Regions from separate parts of the Massilia sp. TWP1-3-3 genome, predicted to be linked through region 1. Evidence: predicted binding sites of a transcription regulator. Region 1 holds the regulator's gene; the other holds the start of a gene.
The links. The regulator FNR, encoded in region 1, switches genes on or off when oxygen is low (the NO sensors DNR and NnrR bind a similar motif). The targets are predictions, from matches to a motif close to TTGATNNNNATCAA.

Region 1 (4,198 bases):
CTGGTGGCGCTGTGGACCGGGATCTCGTTCGTCGGTTACTTTGCGCCCATGCGCTCGATGATGGCGGGCATTGGCGCGCTCAGCCTGGGGCCGTGGGAATGGTTCTGGATCGGCTTTTACGCGCTCGCCACCTACGGCAACGCGGGCTGGCTGCGCGAGCAGGTGTGCAAATACATGTGCCCCTATGCGCGCTTCCAGAGCGCCATGTTCGACAAAGACACGCTGATCGTTACCTACGACCGGGAACGGGGCGAGCCGCGCGGCGCGCAAACGGCCGAACGCACCAAGGGCGACTGCATCGACTGCACCCTGTGCGTGCAGGTGTGCCCGACCGGAATCGACATTCGCAATGGCCTGCAGTATGAATGCATCGGCTGCGCGGCCTGCGTGGACGCTTGCAACGGCGTGATGGACAAGATCGACCTGCCGCGCGGGCTGATTCGCTATTCGACCGACCAGGCCATGGAAAAGGGCTGGTCGGCGCGCCAGATCGGCGCGCACATCGTGCGCCCACGCGTGCTCATTTACAGCGCGCTGCTGGCCCTGATCGGCATCGGCTTTGGCACCGCGCTGGCGCTGCGCACCCCGCTCAAGCTTGACGTCATCCGCGACCGCGGCTCGATGGGGCGCGAAGTGGGCGACGGCGTGATTGAAAACGTGTACCGCCTGCAGGTGATGAACACCGGCGAAACGGCGCATCGCTTCCACATTGTCGTCAGCGGCCTGCCCGGGGTGCGCCTGGCCGACCAGGAAGAAGTGCTGCTCGACGGCGCCAGCACGCGCGCCGTGCCGGTGCGGGTGCAGACCGAACGGGCAGCCCTGACGGGCGGCTCGCATGCGATCATGTTCGAATTGAGCGCGCTCGACCAGCCCTCGCTCAAGGTCACCGAAAAAGCCGTATTTATCGTACCGAGATAATGAAGGAGAACCGCATGCAAACTGCTTCCCAACCCAGGCTGCGCACGGCGCCGCCATGGTATGCCCAGCGCTGGCCATGGCTGCTGATGCTCGGGCCGGCCGTGGTCCTGGTGGCCGGCGGCTACACCGGTTACCTGGCCTATACGCGCCAGGACGCGATGGTGGTCGACGACTATTACAAGCAGGGCAAGGCGATTAACCAGGACTTGCGGCGCGACCGCGTGGCCAGCGCCCAGCGCCTGTCGGTGGCGCTGCACTACAACGCCGGCGCGCATGCGATGCAGGGCGAATTGACCAGCTTTGGGCAGCCGGTCACGACCCCGTTCAGGATCGGACTGGCGCATTCGACGTTGCCTGAAAAAGACATTTTGCTCGCCGTGTATCCAGATGCACAGGGGCGTTTTTCGGCGCCGCTGCCGGCACTGGAGCAGGCACGCTGGCAGGTGAATGTGGAAGGGGGCAAGCGCGACTGGCGCCTGGCCGCCGAATGGCAATTTCCGGCCCAGCAGTCGATGACGATCGACGCCGATGCGGCCATTGCGCCATGAGGCAGGGCATGAAGCGCCTGGCGATGGCGGTGCTGTGGCCATCGTTCCTGGCCGCGGCGCTCGCTGAAGGCTTTTTCTTCTCGTGGGTCGAGCCGGAAGCGCTGTCGTCGCTGGCGCCGATGGCGGTCTACAGCATCGGGTTTTTCTTCTTCTGGACGTTTTGCACGCTGGCCGGCTTGCTGACGGGGTATTTGATCGTGGTGCCGGACGATGGAAAGGCGCCGTTTTGAGTCGTCGGGTCCCATGGGGCCCAAGTGACCAACGACGGCCGGCGCGTGAACGCGGGGGCGACGATTGGCGGCAATGGAACGGTTCAACTGAGCCAATGTTCCATGGGTCCGTCGCGTGCGCGACGACGATGTGGGGGGACTTTTACGGGTAGCCTGACTCAGGCCATCGGGCTGCACTGCGCGGTACCGGCGGCCATCGCCTTGAGCATCACCGGGTCGAGCAGCGTCACTTCGCGCTTGTCGACCTTTAACCAGCCCTGCTTTTTGAAGCGCGACAGCAATCGACTGATGCTTTCAATGGTCAAGCCCAGATAATTGCCAATATCTTCACGCGACATGCGCAGCTGAAAGCTGGTCGGCGAATACCCGCGCGCCGCGTAGCGCGACGACAAATTGACCAGAAACACCGCAAAACGCTGCTCGGCGCGCATATTGCCCAGCAATAGCATGACGTTTTGTTCACGCGTGATTTCCTGGCTCATGATGCGGTGAAAGTGACGCAGCAGCGTCGGCACCTGGCCGAACAAGTCTTCAAGGCGGGTGAACGGAATCTCGCACACTTCGCTATCCTCGAGCGCCACTGCGTCGCAATGGTGGCGGTCGCCGCTGATGGCGTCCATTCCCAGCAATTCGCCGGCCATCTGAAAACCCGTAATCTGTTGTTCTCCGGCCGCATTGACCTGGTAAGTCTTGAAATGGCCGAAGCGAATCGCGTACAAACTGCGAAAAGGCTGATCCATTTGGTACAGGCGCTCGTCGCGCAAAATGCGGCTGCGCTTGCCAATGATCTGGTCCAGCCGACTCAGTTCGCCCTCGTCGAGCCCCATGGGAAGGCATAATTGGTGCATGCTGCATCCTGCGCAGCTTGCTTTCAAGACGTTGATATTTAATACAGCTGCAGGGGGATTCGGTTGATTCATTCAGTCATCATACTTCATCGCAGCTTATCGGGTTTTTAAAAAGCGGACATCCACGTGCAAAACATCGCCCGTCACCTTGGCCTTTTTCGCCTTCTTCGGCTTCTTGACGACCTGGCCTGCCGTATCGGTCAGCGGCACCCGGTGCTCGGGCGAAAAGCCGGGCTCTTCGATGCGTTCCAGGGTTTGCCGCGTGAACATTTCAATGGCGGCGAGCAAGTCCACCTCATCGGCGCATACCAGCGACACCGCCTGGCCCGCATTGCCCGCGCGGCCGGTGCGGCCGGTGCGGTGGATATAGTCTTCGGCCACGGTGGGTAAGTCGAAATTGACCACTTGCGGCAAGTCATCGATGTCCAGCCCGCGCGCGGCGACGTCGGTTGCCACCAGTATCTTGCACTGGCCCGCCTTGAAACGCTCCAGCGCCCGCAGGCGCGCCGGCTGCGCCTTGTCGCCGTGAATCGCGTCGGCCGCCACGCCATTTGCCGCCAAGGTGTCGACCAGTTGGTCGACACCCTTGCGCGTCTTGACGAACACCAGCACCTGGCCCCAGCGCAGCTTGTGCAACAAATGCAAGAACAGTTCCGGCTTGCGTTTTTTATCGACCGGCACCACCCACTGCCGAATCCGCTGCACCGTGCTGTTGCGCGCGCTAACTTCAATGCTCAGAGGGTTGTTCAAGAGCTTGCCTGCCAGCGCGCGGATCTCGTCGGAAAACGTCGCCGAAAACAACAGGGTTTGGCGCTTGGCGGGCAGGGCGGCAAAAATCTCATTCAGTTCGCGCGAAAAGCCCAGGTCGAGCATGCGGTCGGCCTCGTCGAGCACCAGCGTTTGCAACTGGTCGAACTTGACCGCATTCTGGCGGTACAGGTCGAGCAGGCGCCCGGGCGTGGCCACCAGTACGTCGAGCCCTTTGCGTAGCTTCATCATTTGCGGATTGATGCTCACGCCGCCGTAAGCGACATGGGTGCGCAGCGGCAGGCCGGCGCCATATTCCTTGAAACTGTCGTGCACTTGTTCGGCCAATTCGCGCGTGGGCACCAGCACCAGCACGCGCACCGCGTTGCTGCCCGCCTGGCCGCCTTCCATGGTCAGGCGCTGCAGCAGCGGGAGGGCGAAACCGGCGGTCTTGCCGGTCCCGGTCTGGGCTGCGGCCATTACGTCGCGCCCGGCCAGGACCGGGCCGATCGCCTGTGCCTGCACCGGCGTGGCGCTCGTGTAGCCAAGCGCATCGAGCGTGCGCATGAGCGGGTCGATCAGACCGAGGGAAGCAAACGACATGGGCAAACCTTGCAGCGTTGGGAATGGAGCCGACAGTTTAGCCTGTCCGCCCGTGTCCGTCCCACAAAGGTGGGCCAGCGCGGCCGCGACGCTGCATTGCCAGCCTTCGGCTCAAGGCAATGTGGGGAGCGATGTCTCATCACCGGAAATTAGTCTGGCCCATCTGCATCACGACTTGCTGATTTTGGGACATGGAAATTATGGCGACCGCATTCAAAAAGACGCCGGGTATACGCATTCGGCGCGCTCACTGGCTCGCCTGCTCGAGAAACGGGGTCTGCCGAAAGCGTTTGCGGGCAAGGTC
Region 2 (4,198 bases), on a different contig from region 1:
CCAGCACACCGAAGCTGCGCCGTCCGCGCCTGTTGATCCTTGGCTGCGGCGACGTCGGCATGCGCGTGCTGCCGCTGCTGCGCGCGCGCTTTCGGGTGTTTGCCGTCACCAGCGCGCCGGAGCGCTGCGCTGAACTGCGCGCGGCGGGCGCCGTGCCCATTGTTGCCGACCTGGATCACCCGGCGTCCCTGCGCCGCCTGACGGGCCTGGCGCGCCATGTGCTGCACTTGGCCCCGCCCCAGCCTGACGGCGTGCTCGACCGCCGCACGCGCAACCTGTGCGCGGTGCTGCAGGCCAATGCGCGCATGGTGTACGTGAGCACCAGCGGCGTGTACGGCGACTGCGGCGGGGCGCTGATCGATGAGACGCGCACCGTGGCGCCGCACAATGCGCGCGCGCAGCGCCGGGTCGATGCCGAACGGGTGCTGCGCGCCTGGGCCCGGCGCAGCGGTTCAAGCGTGGCCTTGTTGCGCGTGCCGGGCATCTATGCACGCGAACGCTTGCCGCTCAAGCGCCTGGAGCAGGGCACGCCGGCGCTGCTGGCGCAAGACGATGTCTATACCAATCATATTCATGCGGATGACCTGGCCAACATCGTTGCACTGGCCTTGTTCAGGGGTTTGCCTGGACGGATTTATCATGCCGTCGATGACACCCACATGCTGATGGCCGATTATTTCGACACCGTTGCTGATGCATTCGGTATGCCGCGTCCGCCACGGCTGGCGCGCGCGCCGCTGGCAGAGCGCGTCTCGCCCATGCTGCTCTCGTTCATGTCCGAGTCGCGCCGCATGAGCAATGCGCGCATCAAGGGTGAACTGGGCGTGCGCCTGCGGTTTCCCGAGCTGGCGAGCGCCGTGGCGGCGATGGGGCGCGCGGCGCTGCTGGTAGAATGACGGCCTTCCCAGACCAGATGAGCCTCCCATGACCTACGAAGAATATCTCGACGAAGTAACCACGCTGATCACCGAAAAGTACCAGCTGAGCGACGCGGCCGCCATCAAGCTCGTGGTCAAGGCCCAGGATCTGGATTTTTTCATCGAACACGATGACAAGGAAGCCTTGCGCACGGTCGATCGCGCGCATCAGGACGCCAAGACCTTGTACCTGGCCAGCCAGAAGAAGTGAGCAGGAACCAAGCAGAAAGTAAGCAAAAAGTAAGCAAAAAGTAAGCAAAAAGTAAGCAAAAAGTAAGCAGGCGCGCACTTGAGCTTCGTCAAGCGCGCTGCGGCGCGCGCACGTATCGTGAGCAATGTCGACCCACGGTCATTCACTTGTGCTAGAGCCCGCTATGCCGCATCGCGTCACACAGCCCACCAAGGAGCAAGTCCGCGCCTACATGGTCGCGCGCGAGACGGCGCGCCGTCCGCCGCCGCCGCCCGAGGAAATCCGTCGCCAGCTCGGCTGGCGCCTGCAGCGTGATGACGACCGCCTGTTGTTTCAATTCTATCTAATTCCCACAACTTATACCCAGATGGCGACCAGGCTCACGCTGGAATGGATGCTCGCCGTCATGCGTCCAGCGTTAGTTGCCGCACACACTCGCGAAAATTTACTTTAGTACAACGCGTTTTTGTGTGAAAATGTCGCAGCTTGAGCAAATACCAATAAATATCCGGTTATTACCGAATGACTGGTAAGCCCCGTACGTTCTGCGAGTATTGACTTGTTTGACTTGCTTATGGCTGGTAAAGACGAGCCGGAGGCGAATAAGCCACGGAATGTGAATTTTTGAGAGAATTGATGATGACGAAACGACACATGCCCGAAGAAGTGACCTATGACCCGAACAAGGTCCTCGATGCCATCATGGAGAAATTAAACCTGAAAAATGACGCGGCACTGTCGCGCGCATTGGAAGTGGCGCCACCGGTGATCAGCAAGATTCGGCACCATACGTTGCCGATCGGCGCCACGATCTTGCTGCGCATGCATGAGGTGAGCGAATTTAGCATTCGCGAACTCAAGTCGCTGATGGGGGTCGAAGTGACCCCCATGCATATCGCGGCCTGATGAACGCGCTGCGCAGGTCCGCAAAGGGCCTGCGCCTTAGTTGCTCCGTGCCCCGCCAGGGCTGGCGGGGCGCGCCTGCGGCGTATGGGCAAGGCGCCCATAGTCGCCGTCATTGTTCAGGCGCTTCCCGCGTCAGGCAAAGGTCCGAGCGGCGACGGCCGGTACTGGCCGCCGCATCCGGGGCGTGTCGCCGATCGCCGTTTTAGCGTTCGCCGGCTTGGCGTGCATCATGCAAAAGGGGTGGCAACGGGCGATGCACACGCCTGCTTGTGCGCTCGCATTTTTCGCGGCCCCCCGGGAGGGGGCGCCATCGGCCGTTGCGCCGGCGCTCTGGTCGAGGCAATAGGCTTCAGGCCGGATATAAGCTTCGCCGAAGGTCGCTTCATACAATTGCTGCATGCGCTCGCCGGGCGACACCACATCGGCTGCGCTCCCTTCATCGCCGTACGGGTTGTGGTGCATGAAGCAGCCGAAAACATCATCGCAATCGGCTGCGTACTTTTGCGTATCGAGAATGTGGTAGTGCCAGAAGGTATCGACGGCTTTCGTCGGCGAGGCTGCTTCATTGGGGAAAGCATGCATCAGGTGAAGAAAACGCCGATATTCAACATCCATGGCCTCGACCTTGGCCCTGCTCCATCCTTCGCCATGCTCGGCGTCCATCAGCTTGTTCTTGATTGGCTCCAGATTCAAGGCGGCAATAGCGTGCATTACGTTATTCGTTTTCATGATCGTTCCTCTTTATAGAGTGTGGTTTTGGTTTGATGACATCCCTAGTTTTACCGATGAAGCGGCGTTCCCGTCGATCCTCCTTTCTTGTCCCAGTCGAAAATCACTTTCCTATTTACATTGATTTTCGTTACTTGATGAAGATGTTGCTCCGGTGCGCCGTTGCTAACTTGAGTTTCGTCAACAATTATTTGGGTTAAATCCGAGCCCTTCAAGCAGCCGCTGACACGTTTCCCGACCCATCGCGCTGCGTCTGTTTAGGACAGGGCTGCAGCGTGTCAGACAAGTTCCGCTTGCTGCCCGGCGGCGTCGGCGCCGCTGTGCGTTGCATCAGGCGCGCCGTCACCATGAAGCGGCACCGAGACGCACACTGTGGTGCCTTCGCCGTCGGTGCTGCTGATCAAAAATGCCCCGCCCAGGATGCTGATGCGCTCTTCGATGCCCACCAGGCCGAACGAGCCTGCCTTGCCGCGCTCGCGCTCGCCCAGCCCGATGCCGTTGTCGATCACCGTCATGGTCAGTTCCTGACCTGTCGAGGTCAGTTCGACCCGCACGCTGGTGGCGTGCGCGTGGCGCACGATATTGCTCAGCGATTCTTGCAAGATGCGGAAAAACGCGGTGGCGGCATGGTCGCCCAGCGTGATTTCCTTCGGTTCGGCAACCAGTTCGCACGCGATGCCCGTGCGGCGTCGGAACTCGGCGATCTGCCACTCGACGGCGGCCGACAGACCAAGGTCGAGCACATTCGGGCGCAGGTCGTTGATGATCTGGCGCACGCTCTTGATGGTCGTGTCAATCTGCGACAGGGTCGAGCGGGCGCGCGCATGCAGGCGCGGGTGGCGGTCGCGCGTGCGCGTGGCCAGCATGTCGGCCTCGATGCGCAGCGCCAGCAGGTTCTGTCCCAGGTCATCGTGAATTTCGCGGGCGATGCGTTTGCGCTCGCCTTCCTTGATTTGGTCGGCATGGGCCGCCAGCCGGCGCAGGTTGTGGTGCGACTGTTCCAGCTTGGTCTGGCTTTCGCGCAGTTCGCGCGTCATGCCCTTGGCCATCTTGATGGCGCGCCGGCGCGACGAGGTCAGTGCATGAAACAGCGCGTACAGCAGCATCGAGCTGACAAAGCCGGCCAGCATCGCCAGCCACGGCAGGAATTCCTCGAACCCCGTGTGCAAATCGCGCGCATCAACGCTGAACGTGGCATCCCACCGGCGCCCGTGAAAGTTGATCGGCAAGGTATTGCTGAAGCGGTCGGAAAAAAATCCATGCGAGGTGCTCGTGCCGCGCAGCGTATCGAGCAACACGCGCCCGCGCTTTTTATCGAGGCCAGGGTCGTTGTCCACCAGCGTCATGCGCACATGCCTGACCGGCATTTCATCGATGACGCCCGAGACCAGCGTATCGACCGAAAAAGCGATGCCAACGGCGCCCACGAAGGCCACGCGCCGCGCGTGCACGGTGT

Region 2: ACP7D4_RS07215 (glycine-rich domain-containing protein) is a predicted target of FNR. The motif match lies at 2,913-2,926, and genes of this name have one in related genera.

What each region holds. Positions count from the first base shown of each region.
Region 1 is NZ_JAFCWX010000009.1:22,778-26,975, forward strand. It holds gene ccoG (cytochrome c oxidase accessory protein CcoG) at 1-918, shown strand, start outside; gene ACP7D4_RS10790 (FixH family protein) at 933-1,466, shown strand; gene ACP7D4_RS10795 (hypothetical protein) at 1,475-1,696, shown strand; gene fnr (fumarate/nitrate reduction transcriptional regulator Fnr) at 1,855-2,616, opposite strand; gene ACP7D4_RS10805 (DEAD/DEAH box helicase) at 2,641-3,894, opposite strand; gene ACP7D4_RS10810 (hypothetical protein) at 3,947-4,198, shown strand, end outside.
Region 2 is NZ_JAFCWX010000005.1:246,190-250,387, reverse strand. It holds gene ACP7D4_RS07235 (SDR family oxidoreductase) at 1-896, shown strand, start outside; gene ACP7D4_RS07230 (hypothetical protein) at 925-1,128, shown strand; gene ACP7D4_RS07225 (hypothetical protein) at 1,292-1,561, shown strand; gene ACP7D4_RS07220 (hypothetical protein) at 1,747-2,013, shown strand; gene ACP7D4_RS07215 (glycine-rich domain-containing protein) at 2,146-2,724, opposite strand; gene ACP7D4_RS07210 (CHASE domain-containing protein) at 3,021-4,198, opposite strand, start outside.